Regions from separate parts of the Streptomyces sp. NPDC001606 genome, predicted to be linked through region 2. Evidence: riboswitches for the same ligand, from Rfam matches in the RefSeq annotation. Region 2 holds a riboswitch; the other holds the start of a gene.

Region 1 (4,815 bases), on a different contig from region 2:
AGGAGCGGCCGTATGAGCGCTGTGACCCCCGCTGGAGGCGACACCGCGGCGGGCCGTTCCTGGCCCGAGGTGCTGAACGCCCTGCTGTCCGGGCGCGACCTGGACGCCGGTGCGACGTACTGGGCGATGGACCGGATCATGCGCGGCGAGGCCACGGACGCGCAGATCGCCGGGTTCGTGGTGGCGCTGCGGGCCAAGGGCGAGACGGTGGAGGAGATCACCGGGCTGGTGGACGCGCTGTACCGGCACGCCACCGTCATCGAGGTGTCCGGGAACACCGTCGACATCGTCGGAACGGGCGGGGACGGCGCCAAGACCGTCAACATCTCCACGATGTCCTCGATCGTCATCGCCGGTACCGGCGCCAAGGTCGTCAAGCACGGCAACCGGGCCGCTTCCTCGGCCTCCGGCGCGTCCGATGTGCTGGAGGCGCTCGGCGTCAACCTGGACCTGGCGCCGAAGCGGGTGGCCGAGGTCGCCGAGGAGGCCGGCATCACCTACTGCGCCGCGGTGAAGTTCCATCCGGCGCTGCGTCATGTGGCCGCCGCACGCGGCCAGTTGGGGATCCGCACGGTCTTCAACGCGCTCGGCCCGCTGGCCAACCCGGCCCGGGTCAAGGCGCAGGCCGTCGGTGTCGCCGACCCCCGGATGGCCCCGATCATGGCCGGCGTCTTCGCCGCCCGTGGTCACTCGTCCCTGGTCTTCCGCGGCGACGACGGGCTCGACGAGCTGACGACCACGGCCACCTCGCGGGTGTGGGTGGTACGCGACGGCAAGGTGACCGAGGAGGCCTTCGACCCGCGGGACGTGGGGCTGGAACTGGTACCCGTCGAGGCGCTGCGCGGGGCGGACGCCACCTACAACGCGGGTGTCGCGCGGCGGCTGCTGGACGGCGAGAAGGGACCCGTGCGGGACGCCGTGCTGCTGAACTCCGCGGCCGCGCTGGTCGCCCTGGAGCCGGGCCCGGGGTCCCTGGCGGAGCAGCTGCGGGACGGGATGGAGCGCGCGGCCGAGTCGATCGACTCCGGGGCGGCGGGCCGGCTCCTGAAGCGCTGGGTCGCGGCCACCAACGCCTGACGTCCGCCCGGCGGGGCGGCCGTACAAGTCGCCCCGCACTGCGGGAAATTGGCGTCAGATCTTGATCAGCCGGCCGGGTCGGGGGATATGCTAGCGTCAAGTGCATTCCCTCGTGGTGATGTGTGTGCCTCCGCTTTGTCCGGAGCACGCATCTGAACGGGGACAACGAAGGGATGACGGGGGCATGGATGAGGGACAGCTGTACCCAGCCATGGAATAGGAATCCGACGCCGCCGGACCGTCGATTACGTCCGGTCCATACCTGAGCCGACTCGGCTCCGCACCGTTTTTATGCGACTCCGCGCGTGATGCGCGTGTCTTCACCACCGGGCGGCACCGACCGCCCCGAAAAGCGCCGGAACATTCTCACCGGCCCTTGCTCTGCCCATTCCGGCCTTCTCGACGGCCGTCACATCCGCAGACCGAACCGGTAACCGCACCCAGCACGGGTGCGGAACAGGCCTGCGCACTCTGGCGACACCCTCTCCTCCCTCGTCGGCAACCCCTCGGACGTGCCGTCGACGCACACCCGCACTTGTTCGCGCCAGCGCATTCAGCAAAAGGAGAACACGGTGACCAACTTGATGCTTCTGCCCGACGGCATGCGCCGCTGGTCCATCGAAAACGGTGTCTCCCTCGACGAGGGCTACAAGGCGATGGCGGACAAGCTCGAAGAGTTCATCGGCTGGACCCGGGAGGAGGGCATCAAGACCCTCTACATCACGACGTCCTCGGTGAAGAACTTCAACCGCCCCGAGGCCGCGGTGACGACGTTCCTCGACGCGTTCGACGACCTGGCCCAGCGCGTCCACGGCAGCTGCAACTTCGCGTACTCCGGCTCCCTGGACCTGGTGCCGGAACGCTACCTCGAATCGCTCGAGACGATGCGGAAGGCGTCGGACGCCGACTCGGACTTCACGGTCCACTACATCCTCGGAATGTCCCTCTCCCGCGAGGTCATCGGGATCTTCAACAAGCTCAACGGGAAGATCCCGGTCATGACCGAGGAGATCCTGGCCAGCAACGCGTACGTCCCGGAACAGGTCGACTTCGTCATACGCACCGGCGGCGCCGTCCGTATGTCGTCCTTCTTCCCGCTGATGTCCCCGTACGCCGAGCTGTACTTCTCCCCGCTGCTGTTCCCGGACGTCACGCGGGCCGACTTCGACGCCGCGATGAAGGACCTCCGCAACCGCGAGCGCCGCTACGGCGGCTACCCGGAGTCCGGCATGCCCGAGTCGAGCTGACGGCACGGCCGACGGCCTCGGCATGCCTCGCCGGCATGCCGAGGTCCCGATATGCGGACAGGAGTTGCGGCGCGGCGATCAGCTCCGTTACGTTCCTGTCCAGGTCATGAGCGACAGCCACAAGGCCCCGGCCGGCTGTCCGGCAACCCTCCGTCCGTGGCGGGGTGCCCCGGGTGAGGACCAGGTCGTAGGCAGCGAGGTCTACGGCAAGCGCGGACCCCTCGCACGCTGAGTCGAAGCGTGGACCAGGGGTCCTGGTCGTCGAGGAGTCTTCCGTGAGCAAGCGAATGCGTTAGGGCCGCCGAGCCCCGCCTCCGCGCACCCTTTTCCCCTTTCTCCGTGCTTGAGCGACCTCTGCTCGCGCGGTGATCCCACACGCCTCACGGGAGTTCCGCCATGTCCGTCTCCACCGCTGCCGCCGACCAGTCCGTTTGTGCCCCTCTGCCGGTTCTGGGGCGGGATGTCACCGTTCCGCTGGTCACCGGCGGCGAGGTCACCTACGCGGCCCTCGACTACGCGGCCAGCGCCCCCGCCCTCCAGCGCGTCTGGGACGACGTCGCCGCCTACGCCCCCTACTACGGCAGCGTCCACCGCGGCGCCGGCTACCTCTCCCAGCTCTCCACCGACCTCTTCGAGAACGCCCGCCGCACGGTCTCCGACTTCCTCGGCTGCCGCCCCGGCGACCAGGTGGTCTTCACCCGCTCCACCACCGACTCGCTGAACCTGCTGGCCCGCGCGCTGCCCGCCGGCTGCCAGGTCTTCGTCTTCGAGACCGAGCACCACGCCTCCCTGCTGCCCTGGCAGGACACCCGGGTCACCTACCTCGACGCCCCGCGCACCCCGCGGCAGGCGGTCGAGACCCTGGAGCGGGCGCTCGCCGGCCGCGAGCCCCACGGCCCGGCCCTGGTCTGTGTGACCGGCGCCTCCAACGTCACCGGCGAGCTGTGGCCGGTGCGCGAGCTGGCCGCCGCCGCGCACGCGCACGGCGCCCGGATCGTCGTGGACGCCGCCCAGCTCGTCCCGCACCAGCCGGTGGACGTCCGCGACCTCGACGTCGACTGGATCGCCTTCTCCGGACACAAGCTGTACGCGCCGTTCGGCTCCGGCGTCCTGGCCGGCCGCGCGGACTGGCTGCGCGCGGCCGAGCCGTACCTCGCGGGCGGCGGCGCCAGCCGCACGGTCACCCGGCGCCCGGACGGCGGGGTGGAGGTGGCGTGGCACGAGAGCGCGGCCCGGCACGAGGCCGGCTCGCCGAACGTCATCGGCGCCTACTCCATCGCGTCGGCGTGCAAGGCGCTCACCGAGGCCGGCTGGGACACCCTGGTCGCCCGTGAGCAGCATCTGATCCGCCGGGTGCGCGAGGGGCTCGCCGAGATCCCCGAGGTACGGATCCTCTCCCTGTTCGGCGACGACGCCCCGCGCGTCGGGGTGATCTCCTTCGTGGTCGACGGCTGGAACAGCTCCCACTTCGCCGCCGCCCTCTCCGCGGAGTACGGCATCGGCGTCCGCGACGGCCTGTTCTGCGCCCACCCCCTGGTCCGCACGCTGCTGGGCAGCGACCCGCAGACCCAGGGCGAGTGCGGTGCGCCGGAGGCGGCCCCGGGCGAGAAGTCCCTCAACGCCGTGCGCGTCAGCTTCGGCGCGGGCACCCCCGACGAGCACGTCGACCGGTTCGTGAGCGCGGTCCGGGAACTGGTCAGGGACGGTGCCAAGTGGACGTACCGCACGGAGGACGGCCGCTGCGTGCCGGCGGTGTGAGGGGCCGTACCTCCCGGTGAGGCGGTGTCCGGACGGTCAGGAGTCGAGGCCGATCGCGAACGCCGCCTCGAGGTCGTGCTGCGAGTAGGTACGGAACGCCACATGCGTGTCCGTGCCCTCCACGCCGGGGATCTTGCTGATCCGGCCCGGGATCACCTCGGCGAGGTCCTCGTGCTCCCGCACCCTGACCATCGCGATCAGGTCGTAGGTCCCCGTCACGGAGAACACCTCGCTCACCGAGTCCAGCGAAGCGATCTGCTCCGCGATCTCGGGGATCCGGTCCACGCTGGTCTTGATCAGGACGATCGCGGTGATCACGGCTGCTTCTCTCCCTCGGGCGCCTGGGCAGGGGCGGCTTTCACTCTATCCGTACGGCCGTAACGCACCCACGCGTAGCCGAAGCCCAGCCCGAAGCCCACCAGGTGCGCCAGATACGCCACCCCGGGGCCCTGTCCCGCCCGCCCCGCCGAGAGCCACTGGAGCGCCGCCCAGAACGGCAGCACGACCCAGGCCGGGAACCGTACCGGCAGGAAGAGAAGGAACGGCAGAAGACTGGTCACGCGCGCCCGCGGGAACAGGTAGAGGAAGGCGCCGAGGACCGCCGAGATCGCCCCGGAGGCACCCACCAGCGACTGCTCCGAGGCGGCGTTGGCGGCCGCGTAACCGAGCAGGGCCAGGTAGCCGCAGCCGACGTAGAAGAGTGTGTACTCCACCCGGCCCATCCGCTCCTCGG
Region 2 (4,815 bases):
TGTTCTTGGACAGCTCGGTGCGGTCGACGCGCACGATGGTGCGGCGGCCGGCGCCGATCTCTTCCCGGAGCGCCGCCATCCGCTCCTCGACGTCCGGTTCGTGCGCCCGCTTGCGCAGGAAGTCCGCGTCCGCGCCGAGCCCGTGCACCCCGATCTCCGTGCCGGCCGGCACCCCGCCCGGCAGCACCGCCCGCGCGCAGGCGGCGAACGCGTCCGCCCAGCGGTGGGTCAGGAACGCCACCCGGTCCGCGCCGAGCATGCCGCGGAGCAGCTGCTCGCGGATGTCGTCCGGCAGCAGCGCGAAGTACTCCGGCGGCGCCCACGGCGTGTGCGAGAAGTGACCGATGCGCAGGTCGGGGCGGAGCGCGCGGAGCATGCCCGGCACCAGGCACAGGTGGTAGTCCTGCACCAGCACCGCCGCGCCCTCGGCCGCCTCCTCGGCCAGCGCCTCGGCGAACGCCCGGTTGTAGGCCTCGTACGACGCCCACTGCCGCCGGAACTCCGCGTCGAAGACGGGCTCCATCGGGGTCTGGTACAGCATGTGGTGGACGAACCAGAGCACCGAGTTGGCGATGCCGTTGTACGCGTCGGCGAACACGACCGGATCGATGTCGAGCATGCGGACCAGCTGCCCGCCGGTCGCGTCCACCGGCAGCCGCCGCCCGTCGTGGGACCGCCGTACCGCCTCGCGGTCCGCGTCGCTCAGCGCGGCGCACACCCACACCGCCTGCGCGCTCGGCCCGATCGCCGACAGCCCGGAGACCAGCCCGCCGCCGCCACGTCTGGCGTCCAGCGAGCCGTCCTCGCGCACCTGATACGAAACGGGGCCGCGATTGGACGCGACCAGCACCTCAGCACCGTGCGTGGAAGACATACGCCTCAACCTAGCCCGGCCCGGAACCGCTCAAACGTACGGCCCGCCCGGTACGGCCGCCGTATACGACGGCCCCGGTCGTTCACGCCACCTTGCGCTCGGCGTACTCCGCGATCTCCACCATCGGCGGCCGCTCCTCGGTGTCCACCGAGTAGGTGCGCGGTTCGAAGCCGTCCGCGCCCCGCTCGAACTGGGTGAGCGAGGGGCGGACCAGATGGCCGCGGGCGAGGCGGAGCTGCGCGGTGCGGTAGATGGCCGCCGCCATCCGGCCGAGCGCCTGCCCGTCCTGGTGCCGGTGCTTGCGCACCCCCAGGTCCACCTGGGCCAGCGCGTCCAGCCCCACCAGGTGCAGCGAGTCCACCAGCATGCCCAGTTCCACGCCGTACCCGACGGGGAAGGGCAGCTGCTCCAGCAGCGAGCGGCGGGCCGCGTACTCGCCGCCCAGCGGCTGCACGAACCCGGCCAGCTGCGGCCAGTGCATGTTGAGCAGCGGGCGGGCCATCAGCTCGGTGACCCGGCCGCCCTGCCCGGTGGCACCGGCGAGCGGACGGTCGTACATGCCCTTGACCAGGTCCACGTCCGGCTCGGTGAGCAGCGGGCCGACCAGCCCGGTGACGAAGTCGGAGGAGAAGTCCCGCAGGTCCGCGTCGATGAAGCAGACGAGGTCCCCGTGGGTGACCAGGAGGGAGCGCCACAGCACCTCGCCCTTGCCGGGGACGGCCGGGATGCGGGGCAGGATCGCGTCGCGGTGCACGACCCGGGCGCCGGCGGCCGCCGCGACCCTGGAGGTGCCGTCGGTGGAGCCGGAGTCCACGACGACGATCTCGTCGACGAGCGGGACCTGTTCGACGAGGTCGTGCCGGATCACGGCGACGATCTCGCCGACCGTCGCCTCCTCGTTGAGCGCGGGCAGGACGACGCTGATCGTCTGGCCGGTGCGCTGCTTGGCGGCCAGTATCCGGTGGAGCGGGCGATCGGCCACGGACCAGGAGCGGGTGGCCAGCCAGCGCTCGACTTCTTCCAGCACGGTCTGCGGCTCCTCACTGTTCGTGATCACACGAGGTGCGCTGTGTGATCCATCTCGCGGTTCGGACGTCTATCTCAACTGTCCTGGCCTTCGGTTACAGTCTTGAACAACGCCGATGACCATCGCATGTCGGGGTGTCAAGCGGCGTTGACAATCGCATACAGCTCATCCAGAGGGGCAGAGGGAAACGGCCCGATGAAGCCCCGGCAACCCTCCAGTCGGTCTCGTTCTCCATATCGAGGCTCCCGGCTAGGGAAGGTGCCAAATCCGTCTCACGGCGAGATGCGCCGTGGGGAAGATGAGGAGAAAGGGCCTCGCCTCACATGGCTGCGCAGACAGTTGAAACCCCCCTCGATTCCGCCGTCGACCTCGGTCCCGCCTCGGCCCTGAGCTGTCGCGAGTGCGGTCACCGCGTTCCGCTCGGCCCGGTCTTCGCCTGCGAGGAGTGTTTCGGCCCGCTGGAGATCGCCTACGACTTCTCCGGTCACGACCCCGAGGAACTGCGCCGGACGATCGAGTCGGGTCCCGCGAACATCTGGCGGTACGCGCCGCTGCTGCCCGTCCCCGCCGACGTGGCCGACAAGCCGAACCTCAACCCGGGCTGGACCAAGCTCGTCAAGGCGGACAACCTCGCCGGTGAGCTGGGCGTGACCGGCGGTCTGTACGTGAAGGACGACTCCGGCAACCCGACGCACTCCTTCAAGGACCGGGTCGTCGCCCAGGCCCTGGAGGCGGCGCGCGCCTTCGGCTTCACCACCCTGTCCTGCTCCTCGACCGGCAACCTGGCCGGTGCCGTCGGCGCCGCCGCCGCCCGGGCCGGCTTCCGCTCGTGCGTGTTCATCCCGCACGACCTGGAGCAGGGCAAGGTCGTCATGGCCGCGGTCTACGGCGGCGAGCTGGTCGGCATCGAGGGCAACTACGACGATGTGAACCGCTTCTGCTCCGAGCTGATCGGCGACCCGGCCGGCGAGGGCTGGGGCTTCGTCAACGTCAACCTGCGCCCGTACTACGCCGAGGGCTCCAAGACGCTCGCGTACGAGATCTGCGAGCAGCTCGGCTGGCGGCTGCCCGACCAGATCGTGGTGCCGATCGCCTCCGGCTCCCAGCTCACCAAGATCGACAAGGGTCTCCAGGAGCTGATCAAGCTCGGTCTGGTCGAGGACCGGCCGTACAAGATCTTCGGCGCCCAGGCGGAGGGCTGCTCCCCGGTGTCGACCGCCTTCAAGGCCGGGCACGATGTCGTACGGCCGCAGAAGCCGAACACGATCGCCAAGTCCCTCGCCATCGGCAACCCGGCCGACGGGCCGTACGTCCTGGACATCGCCCGGCGCACCGGCGGTGCGGTGGAGGACGTCACGGACGAGGAGGTCGTGGACGCCATCAAGCTGCTGGCCCGCACGGAGGGCATCTTCGCGGAGACGGCGGGCGGGGTGACCGTCGGCGTCACCCGCAAGCTGCTCGAGGCGGGTCTGCTGGACCCGGCGAAGACCACGGTCGTGCTGAACACCGGCGACGGCCTGAAGACCCTGGACGCGGTGGCCGGCACCGGTCTGACCGCGACCATCCGCCCCACCCTGGACTCCTTCCGAGAGGCTGGCCTCGCATGAGCGTGACCGTTCGCATCCCCACCATCCTGCGCACCTACACCGGCGGTCAGGCCGAGGTGCCCGCCGAGGGGGCGACCCTCGCCGAGGTCATCGCGGACCTGGAGAAGAACCACACGGGCATCGCCGCTCGAGTCCTGGACGACCAGGGCAAGCTGCGCCGGTTCGTGAACGTGTACGTCAACGACGACGACGTCCGTTTCGAGCAGGGCCTTCAGACGGCCACCCCGGACGGCGCGGGCATCTCCATCATCCCGGCCGTCGCCGGCGGCTGAGCATTAACCCGGTAACCGACGGTAGCCGGGATTACCGAGCGTTTATCGAATGGCCCCTTCCGCGATAGAAGCGGAAGGGGCCATTCAGTGTGATTGAGCGCGATAGAGTTGGGGAACCGGGTTGCGGGCCTACAGGTCGCGAGCCCCGGAATGGCGCCGCCCGCACGACAAGAAGTAGCCAAAGTGTGCGTGTTTTATGCGGCTTTCGTTCCCTTTGTGTAGCCCGACTTGCCCTGAATTCGCCCTGATTCTTGGCACATTCCGGATCGGGTGCGTCCAGATTTCTCGTCCGATTGACCTGTTGCAGACGGCAGTTGGACAGATACATTCAGCCGCGGTCGACGCGTTCCGGCGCACGCCCCCGACCGATTTGGGGGGTGAGGTCTGACCCGGGTCCGCGAAGTGTGGATCTGTGCAAGGGCCAGTAATAGGGGAGTTAGGCATGGCTCAGGGCACCGTCAAGTGGTTCAACGCGGAGAAGGGGTACGGCTTCATCGCGGTCGACGGTGGTGCGGACGTCTTCGTCCACTACAGCGCGATTCAGATGGACGGCTACCGCACCCTGGAAGAGGGCCAGCGGGTCGAGTTCGAGATCTCGCAGGGCCAGAAGGGTCCGCAGGCCGACATGGTTCGCGTCACCGCCTGAACGTAAAGCAAGCGTTCTTCGACGAAGGGCCCGCACCTCCCGGGGTGCGGGCCCTTCGCCGTGCCTGTGCGTGTGTGTGCCTGCGCGTGCGCCTGTGCCTGCGCTTGTGCGCGTGCCCGTGCCCGCGCCCCGGGGGCCGCATGCGCCCGTTCGCCCGGGGCGGAGACTCCTCGCCGGACCGTGGGAGGCGCTTGCACTCGACCATGCCGAGTGCTAATCATTGGCGTTAGCACTCTGAAGGTGAGAGTGACAAAGAAGGACCGGGTCGGTGAGGCCGCGGACCGGGTGGGGCAAGGAACCACAGGTCGGCTGGCCGTCCGTCGCGGGCGCGGGCGCGGTCCGAAGGAATCACCCCCAGTCCTGGAGGGACCACTTCACATGGCCAAGAT

The links. Region 2 has a riboswitch for S-adenosylmethionine ahead of thrC (threonine synthase). Riboswitches for the same ligand answer to the same signal wherever they lie in the genome.
Region 1: linked by a shared signal. The riboswitch ahead of ACWCV9_RS10795 (aminotransferase class V-fold PLP-dependent enzyme) and the one ahead of thrC (threonine synthase) in region 2 are both predicted to bind S-adenosylmethionine.

What each region holds. Positions count from the first base shown of each region.
Region 1 covers NZ_JBSFHC010000004.1:230,267-235,081, forward strand. The annotation lists gene trpD (anthranilate phosphoribosyltransferase) at 13-1,077, shown strand; gene ACWCV9_RS10790 (undecaprenyl diphosphate synthase family protein) at 1,650-2,324, shown strand; SAM riboswitch class IV at 2,427-2,543, shown strand; gene ACWCV9_RS10795 (aminotransferase class V-fold PLP-dependent enzyme) at 2,721-4,082, shown strand; gene ACWCV9_RS10800 (Lrp/AsnC family transcriptional regulator) at 4,119-4,400, opposite strand; gene ACWCV9_RS10805 (rhomboid family intramembrane serine protease) at 4,397-4,815, opposite strand, start outside.
Region 2 covers NZ_JBSFHC010000019.1:135,156-139,970, forward strand. The annotation lists gene ACWCV9_RS29395 (alpha,alpha-trehalose-phosphate synthase (UDP-forming)) at 1-874, opposite strand, end outside; gene ACWCV9_RS29400 (glucosyl-3-phosphoglycerate synthase) at 957-1,901, opposite strand; SAM riboswitch class I at 2,064-2,206, shown strand; gene thrC (threonine synthase) at 2,225-3,508, shown strand; gene ACWCV9_RS29410 (MoaD/ThiS family protein) at 3,505-3,780, shown strand; gene ACWCV9_RS29415 (cold-shock protein) at 4,223-4,426, shown strand; gene groL (chaperonin GroEL) at 4,805-4,815, shown strand, end outside.